DNA from 2 places in the Serratia sp. JSRIV002 genome. Region 2 is predicted to be linked to the other one. Evidence: predicted binding sites of a transcription regulator. Region 2 holds the regulator's gene; the other holds the start of a gene.

Region 1 (9,625 bases), 1.7 Mb from region 2:
ACTTCTTCCTGGTGATCGCGCGCGCGCGGTGCCGGGGTGAAGCCATTGGTGGCGGATTTACGAATGATGTCTTGAGATTGCATTGCCATAATTCGTCTCCGTTACACCTTTTCCACGTTAACCAGGAACGCCTTGAACTCTGGCGTTTGCGTATTGGCGTCGCCGACAAACGGCGTCAGCGTGTTGGCGATAAAGCCTTTCTTCGCTACCCCTTCGTAACCCCAGTGGATCGGGATGCCGATGGTGTCCACGTCCTGGCCATTTACCTGCAGAGTCCGAATACGTTTGGTCACCACCGCCTTGGCCTTGATATAGCCGCGGTTGGAGCTGACTTTGACCGTATCGCCCTGCTTGATGCCTTTTTTCTCAGCCAGTTTTTCACCTATCTCGACAAACTGCTCCGGCTGGAGGATCGCATTGAGCAACGCATGTTTGGTCCAGTAGTGGAAATGCTCGGTCAGACGATAGGTCGTGCCGACATACGGGAACTTGTCGGATTTGCCCATCGCAGCCAGATCGTCTTTGAACACGCGTGCCGCCGGGTTGGACACCACGTTCGGGTGCAACGGGTTGGTGCCGAGCGGCGTTTCAAACGGCTCGTAGTGTTCAGGGAACGGTCCTTCCGCCATTTTGTCGATGGCAAACAGGCGGCCCATGCCTTCCGGCTGCATGATAAACGGCCCAACGTCACTGCCCGGTGCGGCGGCGCTGTAGTCCGGGATATCCACCCCGCCCCACTTGGCACCATCCCATTCCAACAACTGGCGTTTGGCATCCCACGGTTTACCCGCTGGATCCGCAGATGCACGGTTATACAGGATGCGGCGGTTCAACGGCCATGCCCAGGCCCAGCCCAGCGTGTTGCCAAGGCCAGAAGGATCGGCGTTATCACGGCGCGCCATCTGGTTGCCCGCTGGCGTCCAACTGCCTGCGAAGATCCAACAGCCACTTGCCGTGGTGCCGTCATCACGCAGGTGCGCGAAGGTACTGAGCAGTTCGCCTTTCTTCACCAACACTTTGCCGTCTGGATCGAGAACATCCGCCAGCGCCCGGCCATTGCTCTCCATCGCCACTTCTTCTGGCTTCGGATTTTCCGGGGTCAGGTAATCCCAGGACATGTTCAGCAACGGCTCAGGGACCGCACCGCCGTCACGGGTGTACATTTCGCGCAGGCGCATCAGCAGCCCCGCCAGAATTTCACCGTCGTTCAGCGCTTCCCCTGGGGCATCGGCCCCTTTCCAGTGCCATTGCAGCCAGCGGCCAGAGTTAACGATCGAGCCGTTCTCTTCGGCAAAGCAGGTGGATGGCAAGCGGAACACTTCGGTCTGGATTTTCGATGGATCAACGTCGTTAAACTCATCGTGGTTCTGCCAGAAGTTGGAAGTTTCGGTGTTCAGCGGATCGATGGTCACCAGGAACTTCAGCTTGGCCAGTGAGGCCACCACTTTGTTCTTGTTCGGGAACGACGCAACCGGGTTAAAGCCCTGGCAGATATAGCCATTCACTTTCCCCTGCGACATCATCTCGAAATACTGCAGCACGTCGTAGCCTTTGTCCCACTTCGGCAACCAGTCAAAGCCCCAGCTGTTATCTTTCTGCGCTTTGTCGCCGTAGAAGCTCTTCATCATGCTGACGAAGAATTTCGGGTAGTTGCTCCAGTAGTTGACCTGGCCCGGCAGCAGCGCCTTCGGCGTGTTGGCTTTCAGGTAGGTTTCCAGATCGGCCTGCTTCTCGGAAGGTAGCGTCATGTAGCCCGGCAGGCTTTGTGACAGCAGACCCAAATCGGTCAGACCCTGGATATTGGAGTGACCACGCAGGGCGTTCACGCCACCACCTGCCATGCCCATATTGCCAAGCAGCAGTTGGATCATCGCCATGGTGCGGATGTTCTGCGCACCGACCGAGTGCTGTGTCCAGCCCAGGGCGTAGAGGAACGAGGCCGTCTTGTCGTTGGCGCTGGTTTCAGCGATATATTCGCACACCTTGATGAAATCTTCGGTTGGCGTGCCGCAGATGTTGGTTACCACCTCTGGCGTATAACGGCTGATGTGTTTTTTCAGCAGGTTCCACACGCAGTTCGGATCCTGTAGCGTTGTATCACGCTTGGCGAAGCCGTTCTCGTCGAGCTGGTAGTTCCAGGTGGTTTTATCGTATTTGCGATTTTCCGCGTCGTAGCCGCTGAACAGGCCGTCGTCGAAAGTGAAGTCTTCCCGCACCAGCAGGCTGGCGTTGGTGTAGGCGTCCACGTATTCGCGGTTAATCTTGTTATTGGTGATCAGGTACAGCAAGACGCCCGACAGGAAAGCAATGTCGGTACCTGAACGGATAGGCGTGTAGAAATCCGCCACGGATGCAGTACGGGTAAAGCGCGGATCGATGACGATCAGCTTGGCTTTATTATGAATTTTGGCTTCCATCGCCCAGCGGAATCCCACTGGATGCGCTTCTGCCGCATTCCCACCCATGACAATAATTAAGTCGGCGTTCTTGATATCAACCCAGTGGTTGGTCATCGCACCGCGACCAAATGTTGGAGCAAGACTTGCTACCGTTGGTCCGTGTCAGACACGCGCCTGGTTGTCTACGGCAAGCATGCCGAGAGCGCGACTAAATTTTTGGGTCAGCATACCGGTTTCGTTGCTGGAGGCCGAAGCACACAGCATCCCGGTGGAGAGCCAACGGTTTACCGTTACGCCAGCGGCGTTGGTGGCTTCGAAGTTGGCATCGCGGTCTTCTTTCATCAGTTTGGCGATGCGGGTGAAGGCGTCGTCCCAGCTGATGCGTTGCCACTTGTCTGAGCCTGGAGCGCGATATTCAGGGTATTGGAGACGGCTTTCGCTGTGGATGAAATCCACCAGACCTGCCCCTTTCGGGCACAGTGCACCACGGTTTACCGGATGGTCTGGATCCCCTTCGATATGGAAGATGCTCTCTTTGGCGTTTTTGGCGCCATCACCAAGGCTGTACATCAACAGCCCACAGCCGACGGAACAATACGTGCAGGTATTACGGGTTTCACGGGCGCGCAGCAACTTGTACTGCCGGGTTTCCGCCAACGCCACCGCCGGGCTAAAGCCCAGTGCAGCTACCGTGGTTCCTGCCATACCGCCAGCGCAGATCTTAAAGAACTGCCTTCTGCTGACCTGCATGGGGGGTCTCCTTTCTCTCTCGTGTTGTCACATTGTTTCAAATGACGCTTTCCCCCTCAAAGCGGGAAGCGCTAAAATCACTATTCTTATGTGGGTATTGGCCAAATGGGCCGCAACGGCGCCGCAATAATACCATAGCAGGCGTAGGGTTGTTACAAACAGGTGCCAGGAAAGTGAACAAAATTAACCAAGAGCAGCCCACAAATGTGAACGCGCTCACGGGCCTGATCCAGGCTCCGGTGTACCAGCGCGGGCAACTGACCACCAAAGAGCAAGATTGGCTCGCCGAAGAGGTGCCGGTCGCGCTGGTGTATAACGGTATTTCTCACGTGGTGATGATGTGTACGCCAAAGGATCTGGAGGCGTTCGCCCTCGGTTTTTCCCTTTCGGAAGGGATTATCGACTCACCACGGGATATCTTCAGTATAGAGGTTAATCCCACCTGCAACGGCATGGAAGTACAAATCGAGCTTTCCAGCCGCCGCTTTGCCGGGCTTAAGGAGCGCCGCCGGGCGATGGCGGGCCGCACAGGGTGCGGCGTTTGTGGCATCGAACAGTTGGCGGATATCTTCCGGCCGGTCACACCGCTGCCCTTTACCCAAACCTTCTCATTGGCCAATCTCGATCGCGCCCTTGACCAGCTGCGTCAGGTGCAGAACGTCGGCCAGTTGACGGGTTGTACCCACGCGGCAGGTTGGATCTCACCGCAGGGTGAACTGCTGGGCGGTTGCGAAGACGTTGGCCGCCATGTGGCGCTGGACAAAATGATCGGCATACGCGCCAAACAGGGCTGGCAGCAAGGGGCGATCCTGGTTTCCAGCCGGGCCAGCTATGAGATGGTGCAAAAATCCGCCATGTGCGGTGCCGAGATCCTGTTCGTGGTGTCTGCCGCCACCTCGCTGGCGGTGGAAATCGCCGAGCGCAGCAACCTGACATTGGTTGGTTTTAGCAAGCCAGGCCGGGCAACGGTGTTTACTCATCCGCAGCGTATTACCGATTAATCCCTAAACCACACAGTCTGTAGGGCATTGATAATCATTTTCAATATCATTTAATTAATTATAATGCATCATACTGCTTACGCGGTGCTCACATTTTGCGCCGCCCTACACTACTGGAGATGATGATCATGAGTTATTCACTGCCATCCCTACCTTATGCTTACGACGCACTAGAACCGCATTTCGACAAGCAGACGATGGAAATCCATCACACCAAACACCACCAGACCTACGTCAACAACGCCAACACCGTGCTGGAAGCTTACCCTGAGCTGGCTTCGCTGAGCGTAGAAGAGCTGATCCAGGATCTGGATAAAGTCCCTGCAGACAAGCGCACCTTTATGCGCAACAACGCAGGCGGCCACGCTAACCACAGCCTGTTCTGGAAAGGCCTGAAAACCGGCACCACGCTGGGTGGCGATCTGAAAGCCGCTATCGAGCGCGATTTCGGCAGCGTAGAGAAATTCCAGGAAGAGTTCGAGAAAGCCGCCGCCACCCGTTTCGGTTCTGGCTGGGCTTGGCTGGTGCTGAAAGGCGACAAGCTGGCCGTAGTCTCTACCGCTAACCAGGACAGCCCGCTGATGGGCGAAGCCGTCTCCGGCGCTTCAGGCTTGCCAATCGTTGGCCTGGACGTGTGGGAACACGCTTACTACCTGAAATTCCAGAACCGTCGCCCTGACTACATCAAGGCATTCTGGAACGTAGTGAACTGGGACGAAGCGGCCAAACGCTTCGCCGAAGCCAAGAAATAATTTGGCTTATCTCCGATGATGCCCGCTGATGCGGGCATTTTTTTGCCCATTTCCCGCTAAAGTTTAACCGCCCCTTGCCGATGCTTTGTTCAATTGACCAACGCCTAAAGAGGGATAAATCATGGCGGCATTGCAAGCTTTGGCAGGAAAAATCGTTCATCTCACCGTAGGTAAAAAGCTCGGACTCGGGTTCTCTCTAATGTTGATACTGGCGATCGTTATCGCTGGCACCGGGATAACCTACCTCAATCTTATCGAATCACGCAGCGACCGCATCGATTTCAGCTATCAGTTAACGGGCGAAATCAGTCAGGCTAAATACACCCGTGCCATGTTTAGCCAAAATTACAACACCGACTACCTTGAACGTAACCGCAAACATATCGAGAACGCGTTGCAACTGGCCAGCCACGCGCAAAACCTGAATTGGGATGCGCAAAGCCGCAAGGATCTGGAGCTGTTGGTGGTGTTGCTGGGTAACTATGAGCAACAACAGAAAATGTTTGCCAAAGCCGTGGTGGATAAAGGCGCGGTACGAGCCAGCTGGAACATGTCCGAAGTTCAGGACAGCCTGAGCCAGGTTGAACGTCAGTTGGGGGCTACCGATCTGCAACTGGCGTTTATCCAGTTGAACCAGAAGCTGACCCAGATCCGCTACTATGCCCGTGGCCTGGTGCTGCAACCCAATCGCGACTCCGAAATCCCATTGCTCAGCGCCATCGACGACGCCCGCAGCGCCGCCAACACGCTCAGCCAACGCCTGAACGAGTCACAGCGTCCGTTGCTCCAACCTCTGTTGACCGTGCTTGACGAGTATAAAGGCCACATCGCGGCCTACCTGCCCGCCGTTGAGAATGAGATCAAGATCAGTAAACAGCTCGGCGGTTACGCTGACGAGATCGGTACGCTGGTCAATAATTTCATGAAGGATGAGTTGACGCAGACCCATAACAATATCAATACCGCGCAATGGCAGATGGGGATCACCACGGCGATCGCCATTCTTGCTGGCCTGCTGATATCATGGCGTATCACATTGCAGATCACTCGCCCACTCAACAGCACCCTGGAACTGGCAGAACGCATTGCCAAGGGTGATCTACGCCAGGCACAAACCAGCACTCGCCGTGATGAACTGGGCCAGTTGCTTAACGCCGTCGCCGCCATGAGCCAGAACCTGCGCGATATGATTGAGAAAATCCAGATGGGGGTCAGCCAGGTCTCCACCGCCGCCGGAGAAATCGCTGCGGGCAATACCGACCTCTCTTCACGCACCGAACAACAGGCCGCCGCGGTGGAAGAAACCGCCGCCAGCATGGAGCAGCTCACCGCCACGGTGAAGCAAAATGCCGACAATGCCCATCACGCCAACCAGTTGGCGACCGATGCCTCACAAACCGCACAACAGGGCGGCAAACTGGTTAACAACGTCGTCAGCACCATGCGGGATATTTCCAACAGTTCGCAGCGGATCGCCGAAATTACCACCCTGATCAACGGCATTGCCTTCCAGACTAACATCCTGGCCCTGAACGCCGCCGTAGAGGCCGCCCGTGCGGGTGAGCAAGGGCGCGGTTTCTCGGTTGTCGCCAGCGAAGTCCGTAATCTGGCCCAGCGCAGCGCCCAGGCGGCGAAAGAAATCGAAGGGTTGATTACCGAGTCGGTCAACCGGGTACAGAGCGGTACCGCACTGGTGGAAGACACCGGCAACACCATGGAGCAAATCGTCCGTTCGGTCACCCACGTACGCGACATCATGGCTGAAATAGCCGCCGCCTCCGATGAACAGACCAGAGGCATCGCGCAGATTGGTCAGGCCATTGTGGAAATGGATCACACCACGCAGCAAAACGCCGCGCTGGTGGAAGAGTCTGCCGCCGCCGCCGATTCGCTGGAAGAGCAGGCTGAGATGCTGCTGCAAAGCGTCTCGGTATTCCGTCTGGCGGACAAGGCTGCGTCAGTGGAAGCGAAAACCACCCAGCTCAAATCACCGTCGATGGCTAAACCGAGCGCCAGCACCGAAGACAACTGGACAACCTTCTAACCCCTCCGCCCGCCCGGTGATTTCCGGGCGGGTTATTCTGTTCCTCCCCCTCGACTCAGGCTATGCTAGACGGCATTAACGAGCGTGAAAGGAGGCCAGCATGCACCACCCAGACGTCTATCTCGGTTCGATTCAACCTTATGAAGGTGGCCGCCCCAGCGCTATCGCCAAACACCTGGTGGAGGGGACGCTGAAGCTTACCCCATTGGGTCTGGCGGGCGATGAGCAGGCAGAAAAAAGCTACCACGGCGGGCCTGACCGCGCCCTTTGCCACTATCCGCGCGAACATTACGACCACTGGCGTGAACAGTTCCCCGCTCAGGCAGAACAGTTCTGCGCACCCGCCTTTGGTGAGAATATTTCGACCCTCGGCCTGACCGAGCATAACGTGTTTATGGGGGATATTTTCCGCTGGGGAGAAGCGCTGATCCAGGTAACCCAACCGCGCTCTCCGTGTTTCAAACTCAATTACCATTTCGCTATCGACGATATTTCGGTGCTGATGCAGCAAACCGGCCGCTGCGGCTGGCTGTACCGCGTGGTGGCGGCCGGATCGGTCAGTGGCGACCAACCGCTGGAACTGGTGATCCGCAATAGCGACGTTTCCGTCGCACAAGCGATCGGCATCGCCTGGCACATGCCGTTCGATGAAGAGCAATACCGTCGTTTACTGTCGGTCGCGGGGCTGTCGGCCAGCTGGAGCAAAACCATGCTGACGCGCATCACCAGCGGCAAAATCGAAGACCTCAACCGCCGTCTGCTTGGCCGTTAACCGGCGCCAGACAGAAGACATCCATCGAGTTGGATTAGGGAGTTGCGTTATGGCTACATCACCTCATTCCATTCATCACGCGGCTGCGGCTGGCTATCAGGCCAATGCGGATCGCTACGTTTTAGGTCGCCCGGATTATCCGGCGGAGATCGCCGATTGGCTGCGTGAGGTACTCGAGCTACAGCCCGGTAAGACCGTCATCGATCTGGGTGCAGGAACCGGCAAGTTCACTCCGCGCCTGCTGGAGGCCGGTGCCAACGTCATCGCCGTTGAACCGGTGGCGCAGATGCTGGAAAAGCTGGCGGCAACATTCCCTCAGGTGAAAACGCTGGCAGGTACCGCCGAATCACTCCCGCTGCCGGATGAGTCGGTGGATGCCGTGGTGTGTGCGCAATCCTTTCACTGGTTTGCCACACGCCAGGCGCTGGCGGAAATTCAGCGCGTGCTGAAACCCGGCGGCAAGCTTGGCCTGGTGTGGAATATGCGCGATGCGCGGGTTGGCTGGGTACGTAAGCTCAACCAGATAGTCGATCGCCACGAAGGGGATGCGCCGCGTTTTTATACCGGTGAATGGCGCAGGCTGTTCCCTTACCCGGGTTTTGCCCAGCTACAGGAGCAGGTGTTTATGCTGGGGCATTGTGGGGCGCCGGAAGATGTGATTTATAACCGTGTGCGATCCACCAGCTTTATCGCCGCGTTGCCGCAACAGCAGCAGGAACAGGTGATCGAACAGATCCGCCAACTGGTGGCAGAGGAAGAGGAACTCCGGGGAAAAGAAACGCTCACGGTGCCTTACCAGACCTGCGCGTTCTTTACGACCAAGGCCTGAGCATGCCCCTCACCCTAACCCTCTCCCACAGGGAGAGCAGCTGTGTTTAAAATCAACGGGTGATGATTAATTTGTCACCCATTTTTTATTATCCCGCAGCATCGCATTCAGGATGGTTAGCAGCTTTCTCACGCAGGCGGTCACCGCCACCTTGAACGGTTTTCCACGCCCTGTCAGGCGCTCGTAAAACTCCCGGATTGTCGGGTTGTACCGCACCGCTGACAAGGTCGCCATGTATAGCGCTGAACGCACCGCGCTTCGCCCTCCCCAGATACTTCGCTTCCCTTTCATTTTTCCACTGTCATGGGCATAGGGACACACGCCAACCAACGCGCTTATTTTGTGCCGATTCAGCCTCCCCAGCTCCGGCAACATCGCAAGAAGCACCGCCATCGTTGTCGGCCCGATACCTTTGACTTCCTCCAACAACGTCGCCTTTTCCCGCCACAGAGGCATCACTTTTATTTGCCTGTCGATATCGTCATCTGCATCCCGGATTTCAGCGGTCAGCCAGTCGATATGCCGCTTGATGCCCGCTGAGACCACCACGTCATCGCAGCTTTTATAGCGGTTTATCTCCATGGTCCTGTTATCGACCAGTTGGCGACGGCGGGTCACCATCCCGGCCAGACGCTGCGTCTGTTCATCCGGTGTGGGGCGGGCTTCGGGCTCCATTCTCCGGCCAAACTCGCAGATGATACGCGCATCATTCGGGTCGGTTTTGTACAGGGTCCCTAGCGCACGAGCGAAGTTTTTTACCTGGCGTGGATTGACCACGGCCACGGGTAACCCAGCCAACTCAAGCGTGGCGGCCAGCAACGAGTGATATCGGCCTGTCGCCTCCATCACGACAAGCTTGACGGTGATGGCAGAGAGCGAACTCAGCAACTGCTGATGGCCTTCCGGTGTGTTATCCAGATGCAGAAGCTGACGAGTTGGGTCGATGTATACGTCAAAAGTGTCTTTGGCAATGTCGATACCGACGGTTGCATGTTCAGTCATTTCAAGTCTCCCGGCCTTGTAAGATACGGGCTGGCTGATGCCGCCCTGGCAGCTGTTCGGGTTAACAGGAAAACTG
Region 2 (9,625 bases):
ATTTAACCGCAAATGCCGATGTAGAAGTTCTAGCCAATGGTGATGATGCTTATATCACATTACCTCAGGCAGCTAGTTACATTGATGTATTTGTAACATGCGCACAATTAGCCCAGACGCTTTTATATTCCCTTGATGGGCTTACACGCAATGAAACTTCGACGCTTTGGATGATCAGGTCGCACTTTTCCGAAGGGTCCGAAAGTGTTAATCATGAAATGAAATCGAAAGCGTTTATTTCAGAAAGTAAAATAATAGAGTTAAATGGAAGAAAATGGCGTAACGCAAATATCATAGGGACGCTTGGCAATAAAGACGTTCGGATAACATTCGCACATGCTTTACCTTCAGCATTTTACTGAGCGGAAATTAAAATGGATAGAACTATGAAAATTGGAATATCAGGCACTTACTCATCTGGAAAAACTTTAACTGCGATGGTTCTGGCCTATTATACAGGTATACCTCGTCTTCTTTCAAAAGCAATCAGGGAAATAATGCCTAGGCTGATGCCGGGGAAACGCCTTGCAGATGTATCACCTGAAGAATTTCTGCATTTAATGATTGCTCGTCATATTGGTCGAGTGGAATATGAACTTAGGCAAGGTTCCAGCTACATTTCGGATGGTTCTTCATTACAGGAATTTATTTATGGCGAAGCCCGGCTAGTGTATGGAATTAATCCATCGATTGGTGCTGAAGATAATAACCAATACGCGGCCGATATTCCATTTTTTGCGCGGACCCTGACGGAGGTTGGCCGTTCTCTAAAATCTCATGTCGCCAAGACATATGACATATTTTTTCATCTCAAACATGAACTGCCTCTTACTAATGATGGTCATCGCCCGATGAATACCGACTTCCGAGATTTAGTTGATAGACGTTTGTTGGAAATACTGAATGAAATTAAAGTTCCATATTTAGTAGTAAGTGGGAGTGTCGAACAAAGGGTTACACAGATCTGCGAGCATATGAATCTGATGCCTGTGATGTCTATATCCGAAGCGATTGAACGTGCCAGACTAGACTACACAGGACAGGACCTTCGCCTTGAAGATGAGCGCTCCAAGATACGAGTATGATAGATAATGGTTTACGTTATCTGCCTTATAGAAATTCGGTATTTGATTATAAAAGGACTCAGGAATGACCCCCTCCAAAATGGCGAGAAGATCTATAGATTCAGTAGGCCAATTTTCATCCGTTGATGTGACCCGTGATCCGCAATGGTTTATCGACTTTATGGATAACGCTAATTGCCTACCTGAGCACGAATTAATAAATCGGCGGCTTGCTGAAGTGATGGAACCTTTGGACTGTAAGCGTATCCTTGAATTAGGATGTGGTACTGGTAATGATGTTCGCCGCTTAATGACGCTTTACCCAGAAATAACCGAGGTTGTGGGTGTCGATTTAAGCGAAGCAATGATTGCAGAGGCGAATAATAGAATAGGAGATGACTCTCGCATTCGCTATGAGCAAGGAGATGGAAAACGGCTTGCTTTTGCCGATAACACCTTCGACTGTGCCAGAGCAAAGTTAGTGTTAATGCATTGCGAAAACATTGATGCGACGTTAACTGAACTTATTCGTGTTGTAAAACCAAATGGAAAGATTGCGGTTTTCGATCACGACTTCGATGGACTTTTGATCGACCATTATAATCAGCCACTTACTCGACTTATAGTGGAGAGATTTTCAAATAAAGCCAAGAACAATTGGAGTGGCCGCCAGTTGTTCCGCAGATTCTTGCAACATAGGCTTGTTAATGTGGCTGTTGAAGCCATCAGTGTCAACCTCACATTCGAGTTACTTCGATCCATGTTTTTAGGACAGGATGATATAAGTGAACTTGCTAGTGAGGAACAAGTGTGGTGGGAAGAGTTGGCGTGCAGCCAAGAAAGAGGCCATTTTTTTGCATCATTTCCTGGTTTTCTAGCCGTTGGAACAAAGTGAGGTTCTGCTGTTTTAACCAACTAGCCCAGTCAGTTACTTATGTAAATGACTGGGCTGAAACTGGAAACGACAGGTAGATATTATTTTGCTGAAGCTAACACTTCGCTGACGATCTCGACCGCTTCATGCTCGATCTTTTCACGGTGCTCGGCACCCAGGAAGCTTTCGCAGTAGATCTTGTAAGCCTCTTCGGTACCCGAAGGACGAGCGGCAAACCAGCCGTTGTCGGTCATCACTTTCAGGCCGCCGATAGATGCGCCGTTACCCGGAGCTGCAGTCAGACGCGCGGTGATAGGATCGCCCGCCAGAGTGCTGGCCTTGACCATTTCCGGAGACAGCTTGGACAACGCCGCTTTCTGTGCGGAGGTTGCCGGAGCCTGGATACGGTTGTAGCTTGGCGCACCGAAGCGTTTGGCCAGATCGTTATAGTGATGCTGCGGGTTTTCACCGGTGACCGCGGTGATCTCGGCCGCCAGCAGGCACATGATGATGCCGTCTTTATCGGTAGACCAAGGCGTACCGTCAAAGCGCAGGAACGAAGCCCCGGCGCTCTCTTCGCCGCCGAAGCCGAAGCTACCGTCGAACAGGCCATCAACAAACCATTTGAAACCGACCGGCACTTCCACCAGCTTGCGGCCCAAATCGGCCACTACGCGGTCAATCATCGCGCTGGAAACCAGCGTCTTACCGACGGCAACGTTGGCACCCCATTGCGGGCGATGCTGGAACAGGTAATTGATGGCAACGGCCAGGTAGTGGTTCGGGTTCATCAGGCCCGCAGGCGTGACGATACCGTGGCGGTCATAGTCCGGATCGTTGGCAAACGCCAGATCGAACTTGTCGCGCAGGGCCAGCAGGCCAGCCATTGCCGATTCGGACGAACAGTCCATGCGGATGATGCCGTCATGGTCGAGGTGCATAAAGCGGAAGGTCTGATCGATGGAGTCATTCACCAACGTCAGATCCAGCTTATAGTGCTCGGCAATGCGCTGCCAGTAGGCAATGCCGGAACCGCCAAGCGGGTCGACGCCCAGCTTCAGGCCCGCACGCTGAATGGCTGGCATATCGACAATGTCCACCAGCCCTGCCACGTAAGGCTGCACCAGATCCTGCGCATGCAGATGGCCGCCAGTCCAGGCTTTATCCAGCGATTGACGCTGCACGCCCTGCAGCTTGAGGCTCAGCAGTTCGTTGGCACGCTTTTCAATCACGGAGGTCAGGTTGGTATCGGCTGGGCCACCGTTTGGCGGGTTATATTTGATGCCGCCGTCTTCAGGTGGGTTATGCGAAGGCGTAATCACGATGCCGTCTGCCTGCGCGCCCCCTTTACGGTTGAAGCACAAGATAGCATGTGACACGGCAGGGGTTGGCGTAAAGCCGTTGTTTTCCTGCACCACCACGTCAACGCCGTTGGCGGTCAGCACTTCCAGCACGGAAATAAAGGCGGGTTCGGACAGCGCATGGGTGTCTTTGCCCACGTAGCAAGGGCCAGTGGTGCCCTGTTGACGACGCACTTCGGCAATGGCCTGAGCGATCGCCAGGATATGCGCTTCGTTAAAACTCTGACGAAGCGCGCTGCCGCGGTGCCCTGAGGTACCAAATTTCACCGCGTGTGCAGCATTACCGGCCTCGGGTTGCAGTACATAATACTGCGACGTCAGCTGGGCTACGTTGATCAAATCACTTTGCTGAGCGGGTTGCCCGGCACGTGGGTCATTAGCCATCGACTACTCCCTAAAATGCCAGTACTGTGGCCGGGCAATGAGTCGCTTACGGCCACCGTAACGGGCTGTTCGCTAAATTAGACGGTGCCGCAAACTTTCTCGATCAGTTCCGCAGGGAACTGCATGGCCTGCATGATGTGTTCGATCATGCTGCGTTTGCGGCCGGTGTTGGTATTGGTGATCACCCAGTAAGGCGTACCTGGCACATGCTTGGGCTTGGTATGCGTTCCGTTGGCCAGCAGCGTTTGCTGATCGCCAGCAAAATAGGTACGGGTACGGCCATGCAACGAATCCGTTGCCGCGGCAAAGCCCGCCGCATCGAGGGTGTACAAGGTGGAAAGTACCAGCATAAAACGATTTACAGCTTTGCTCTGTTCGGCATATTCGTCCGACAGCAGCAGCTCGCGCACCGCACGCACGCGATCGCGCGGACGCTGTGCTGCAACAGCAGCCGCTGACGGCTCTGCCTGGCCACTGGCAACCACAGGGGCCGTGCGCACAGGCTGGCCTGCGGTAAACTTCAACATACGCCGTAAAATATCAGACGCACTTTCACCGATATGTTGCGTGTGGCTGGCAATATAGCGGTAAAGTTCTTCGTCGACTTCAATAGTTTTCATCTTTATCCAGTACGTTTTTTCTACTTATGAACCTGAAGCCAATTGGTGCATTCAAGCCATGGGATTATAAGGTTAAAAGCGCGGGCGCGAACACTACAATGTTCTCCCAAACGGCAAAAGCAGACTTTAGCCAATCGCCTTGGCCGCCAACCCCTCACCATACCATGAAATATCGGCAAAATTCTGCGAACCAACCAATAATCTCTCTGGTCATGTTAACCTAACTCATTATCTCAAGATCATGAACTTCACCATGAAATTACATTATCAATTACTGGCCGCAGAGGCTGCCACGCCAGCGAACCTACCGATCGTGCTGATCCACGGCCTGTTTGGCAATCTGGATAACCTGGGCGTACTGGCGCGCGACCTGAACCAACAGCATACGGTGATCAAGGTTGATCTGCGCAATCACGGGCTGTCACCACGCGCAGCGGAGATGACCTACCCGGCGATGGCGCAGGATCTGTTGACGTTGTTAGACGACTTGCAAATCGAGCGAGCCATCGTGATCGGCCACTCAATGGGCGGCAAAGCAGCAATGGCATTGACCGCGCTAGCCCCGGAGCGAATTGAACGGCTGGTGGCGATCGATATCGCCCCGGTGGATTACGACACTCGCCGCCATGACCAGATCTTTACCGCACTGCAGGCCGTCACCGATGCGGGTATCACCCAGCGTCAGCAGGCTGCACAGCTCATGCGAGCCACGCTGCATGAAGAAGGCGTGATCCAGTTTCTGCTGAAATCTTTCCATGCTGGCAGTTGGCGGTTCAACCTGCCGGTGCTGATCGAGCAATATGAGAACATTATCGGCTGGCAAGAGGTTCCACCCTGGCCGCACCCGACGCTGTTTATCCGTGGTGGCCTCTCGCCTTACGTGCAGGATAGCTACCGCGATGACATCGCCCGCCAGTTCCCGCAGGCACGCGCCTATGTGGTTGCAGGTTCCGGCCACTGGGTCCATGCGGAGAAGCCGGACGCTGTATTACGGGCAATCCACCGCTTTATTGACCAGCCCTGAGCCCAAGTGGCGAAAAAACGCGCTAGAGAGAATAGCTTAGCGCGTTTGTAGCTAAGTTAGGCATTGTCGTCGCTCCATCTGCTGGGGTAATATGGCGCGCTATAATTTTGCCACCCTGTCCAGGTGTGAAGCTGCGCTTGGCTGGGGGTGAATTTGGGTTAGGGTTTATTGGCCCGAATTGTGTAAATCGAACCGTCTGGAAGCGTAAACCGCTTTTTGATGCAAACTCCCTTGCAGTAGCGCAACAATGGCAAAAGAACAAACGGATCGCACGACGCTGGATCTGTTCGCAGATGAACGCCGTCCAGGGCGCCCGAAAACCAACCCGCTTTCCCGTGATGAACAGCTTAGAATTAATAAGCGTAATCAGCTACGACGGGACAAAGTGCGTGGATTACGGCGTGTAGAGCTGAAAATCAACGCAGACGCGGTAGATGCTCTCAACAAACTGGCCGACCAGCGCAATATCAGCCGCAGCGAATTGATCGAACAAATGCTGTTGGCCCAACTGGCAGAAGAACAGCCAGAACACTGATCTCTGCCGCCGCACGCGCGGCACGGCGTTAAGGATGACGCCAGATCGGTTCCACCTCCGCAGAGGCATCGCATAAACGCGATAAAACCTCAGGGCAAATTTCTGGCATGATACGCATTTACGGCTGAGCAAGCCTGCCCTTGGCAGCGCCTCAGGCCGCGTTTACGCAACACATTCATTTGAATTAAAAGGTTATCTTTACTATGGCTCATGTAGGCATTTTCTTTGGCAGCGACACTGGCAATACCGAAAACATTGCCAAGATGATCCAAAAGACGCTTCAGCAAAAATTCGGCAACGACGTGGCAGAAATCCACGACATCGCCAAAAGCAGCAAAGAAGATCTGGCAGCGTTTGATATCCTGCTGCTCGGTATCCCAACCTGGTACTATGGCGAAGCCCAGTGCGACTGGGATGATTTCTTCCCGACGCTGGAAGACATCGACTTTAACGGCAAGCTGGTGGCGCTGTTTGGCTGTGGCGATCAGGAAGACTACGCGGAATATTTCTGCGATGCGATGGGCACCATCCGCGACATCATTGAACCACGCGGTGCGGCCATCGTCGGCCACTGGCCAACCAAAGGCTACCATTTTGAAGCCTCCAAGGGTCTGGCTGATGATGATCACTTTGTCGGGCTGGCCATTGACGAAGATCGTCAACCTGAGCTGACCAACGAACGTGTAGACGCCTGGGTCAAGCAAATCAGTGAAGAGCTGAGCCTGGCCGAGATCGTCGGCTAAACCTCTGCCTCGGCGGATACGTAGCACATAGTAAGGGCGCCGTAGAGCGCGCCCTTCTGTTATCGGCATCACGGATTAGAGCAATAGAAGCTACAAGTTTGTAACTTCCTACCTCGCCACGGTAGACTGAGATATCGGTTTATCCCATCCATCAAAGCTTTGCATGATTACCCTGTAAACGTGCAAAGATAGGTTTGTTAACAACCGGCGGTTTCTATTTGCAGCAACCGGTTCTATAATGAGACGCAATTAACGCTTTGTGCCAACCGATGCCATAGGCGAGAACGCCTCAACTTGATTAGCATAGTAACAGGACTGAATCCGCATGACTGATAACAACTCCGCATTGAAGAAGGCTGGCTTAAAAGTCACTCTTCCGCGACTCAAAATCCTGGAAGTCTTGCAGGATCCGGCATGCCATCACGTCAGTGCGGAAGATCTGTACAAAAAACTGATAGATATGGGTGAAGAAATTGGCCTGGCCACGGTATACCGTGTGCTGAACCAGTTTGACGACGCAGGTATTGTGACCCGCCACAATTTTGAAGGTGGCAAGTCGGTTTTCGAACTGACTCAGCAGCACCACCACGATCACCTGATTTGCCTGGACTGCGGCAAAGTGATCGAGTTCAGCGACGAATCCATCGAAGTGCGTCAGCGCGATATCGCCAAGCAACACGGTATCAAGCTCACCAACCACAGCCTGTACCTGTACGGCCACTGTGAAACCGGTGATTGCCGCGAGAACGAAACGCTGCACAACAAGAACTGATCCTGGCCCGCCAGAACGCGAAAACCGCCTACACGGCGGTTTTTTTATGCCTAAATGACAGATAAAAAAATCCCCGGACAGGCCCGGGGAAAAATATCCACTCAATTATCACAATTGCAGTTTTCTCTCACCTCGCACTATCTCAGCCCACCTACCGACACGTAGGCGGGCGGAGTTCTCACTTACGCTTTTACTGGCTCGGCACGGCTGAAGCGTTTGCCATCCGGGCTAATCGCGCGGATTTGCACATCTCCCGCTACCGCAGGGCGCGCTTTATCGTCATAACGCTGCCACTGTTTGCCGCCGTCGGTGGAATATTCAATTCCCAGGCCAGGCAGAGCAATATTCGCCTCCAACTTGCCACCGATGATGCGTGCACCAGGGACCGGCAGGCGATAACTCACCCCCGCTTTATCCATCTTGGCCAGCTCACGTTGGCCAATCAGGTTGGCAAAGCGCAGCCAGTCCTGATCCAGGGTTTTGGTATCGACCTGATGGGTTTCGCCACCTTTGTACTCACGGCCAGCTTTGTAATCCTGTTCCCAGCTTGCACGGTGCCATGCACGTTCTGCAAGCGACACGGCACGTGGGTAAATCATGTATTCCATCTGCTGGTCGGTACGTACCACTTCGCTCCACAGCTGGGCGGAAAGACCGTATGCGCCCGGCCATGGTTTATCGCTCTTGGCGGTGAAGTGGTTACCGTCACGGTCCACCGAAGTTTCGGCGTTCTGCGGCAGGTTATTCGGTGCAAAGCTGAAGATCTTCTGCTCGTCGCTGAAACGGGTGCCCCAATAGTAACCGTGCTCGTCCGGGCTGACTTCATACGGGAAGTCCATGTAGACGTAGTCCGGGTTAGAGATCACCACGTCATAACCCTTGTTCGCCCAGTCGTTAGCCGAGTCGAAACCACCCCAGTACAGGGTATCCCAGAAGTTCACCGCCACATGGTTGGTCGCGAAGGCCTTCGAGTCTTTGGCATCTTTCAGGCCGTCCTGCCACGCCTGCATTCTGTCAATGCCGTGTGCTTTCACCAACTGGCTGACTTCCAGACCGAAGTAGCTTGGCAAGTGTTCCATATCTTCCACTTTGCCGTCTTTGATGATGGCCTGGCAAACCTGCGACTTGGCCCACGGCTTGTCTTCTTTGCTCAGATCGAGGATGCCCTTGCCCGCTTCCGGGTTTTTCACGTCGGTATAGCCAGCGCCCAGACGGATGTTCTTCGCTTCGTCCCCACCAAAGTGCCAGGTTTTCAGCGGCTGACCGGCCTCTTTGTGCATCTGGGCCACTTCACCAATCACTTTGTCCACGAAGTTTTTGGACGAATCCAGGCATGGGTTCAGGTAGCTCTGGCGGTTGAAGTATTGCACCGAGGTGGTGTTGGAGGTATCGGTCGGATCCACCAGGCGGAACTCGTTGGCTTCTTTCTCTTTCCCTTCGGCAAGCAGTTTCTTGTAGCGAGCTTCCATGGAAATAATCGCCGCACGGGCGTGCGCCGGCATGTCGATCTCAGGGATCACTTCAATCTGGCGTGCCTGAGCATATTTAACGATGTCGATATAGTCCTGACGGGAGAAGAAGCCACCGTGCGGTGCCGGGCCAGAGCCATATTGTGGCATCAGGCAGGTGGTCTCGCTCAGGTCATGACAACGCTGGCCTCCCACTTCGGTCAACTCAGGCAGGCCAGGGATCTCAATGCGCCAACCTTCGTCATCGGTCAGGTGGAAGTGGAATTTGTTCAGCTTGTAGGCTGCCATTTGATCCAGCAGGCGTAATACGGCGTCTTTTTGGTGGAAGTTACGCGCCACGTCCAGGAAGATGCCGCGGTATTGGAAGCGCGGTGCATCTTTGGCATCCAGCGTCGCGATCTTCTTGCTGCCATCCGAAGGGATTAACGACAGGATGGATTGCAGACCATAGAACACCCCAGTCTGATCGAAACCGACGATCTCGGCACCTTTCTCGCCGATCTTCAGCTGGTAGGCACCAGGCACGGCCTGATCGCCTTTGAATGCCGCTGGCTTGATATCCGTCTTGATTGGATAACCGTTCGCCTGGCTCTCAATGCCCAGCAGTGCAAAACGCTCGGCTGCGGCATCTGCCGCTGGCTTGGTCAAGGCGCTCAGTTCCAGCGCCACGCCTTTGCTCAGGTCAATATCCTTAGCATGGACTTTAACTTCCATCGGGGTTGGGATGATTTGCCCACGCAGCGATGCCATCGGCAACACTTTCAGATCCTGGTTCTTGG

What was found. Region 2 encodes Fur, which represses iron uptake genes when iron is present. Its sites were predicted from a motif close to ATAATAATGAGAACNACTATCAA; they were not measured.
Region 1: a site for Fur is predicted at 4,178-4,200, ahead of sodA (superoxide dismutase [Mn]). Genes of this name have one in related genera too.

Annotation. Positions count from the first base shown of each region.
Region 1 covers NZ_CP074143.1:48,200-57,824, reverse strand. Annotated here, with positions in the region: gene fdxH (formate dehydrogenase subunit beta) at 1-89, opposite strand, end outside; gene fdnG (formate dehydrogenase-N subunit alpha) at 102-3,149, opposite strand; gene fdhD (formate dehydrogenase accessory sulfurtransferase FdhD) at 3,323-4,150, shown strand; gene sodA (superoxide dismutase [Mn]) at 4,279-4,902, shown strand; gene KGP26_RS00210 (methyl-accepting chemotaxis protein) at 5,024-6,946, shown strand; gene yiiM (6-hydroxyaminopurine reductase) at 7,047-7,718, shown strand; gene KGP26_RS00200 (class I SAM-dependent methyltransferase) at 7,768-8,547, shown strand; gene KGP26_RS00195 (IS110 family transposase) at 8,614-9,549, opposite strand.
Region 2 covers NZ_CP074143.1:1,719,827-1,729,451, reverse strand. Annotated here, with positions in the region: gene KGP26_RS08015 (AvrD family protein) at 1-362, shown strand, start outside; gene KGP26_RS08010 (AAA family ATPase) at 387-1,085, shown strand; gene KGP26_RS08005 (methyltransferase domain-containing protein) at 1,150-1,959, shown strand; gene pgm (phosphoglucomutase (alpha-D-glucose-1,6-bisphosphate-dependent)) at 2,040-3,683, opposite strand; gene seqA (replication initiation negative regulator SeqA) at 3,761-4,303, opposite strand; gene ybfF (esterase) at 4,545-5,327, shown strand; gene ybfE (LexA regulated protein) at 5,575-5,862, shown strand; gene fldA (flavodoxin FldA) at 6,066-6,605, shown strand; gene fur (ferric iron uptake transcriptional regulator) at 6,931-7,377, shown strand; gene KGP26_RS07970 (beta-N-acetylhexosaminidase) at 7,560-9,625, opposite strand, start outside.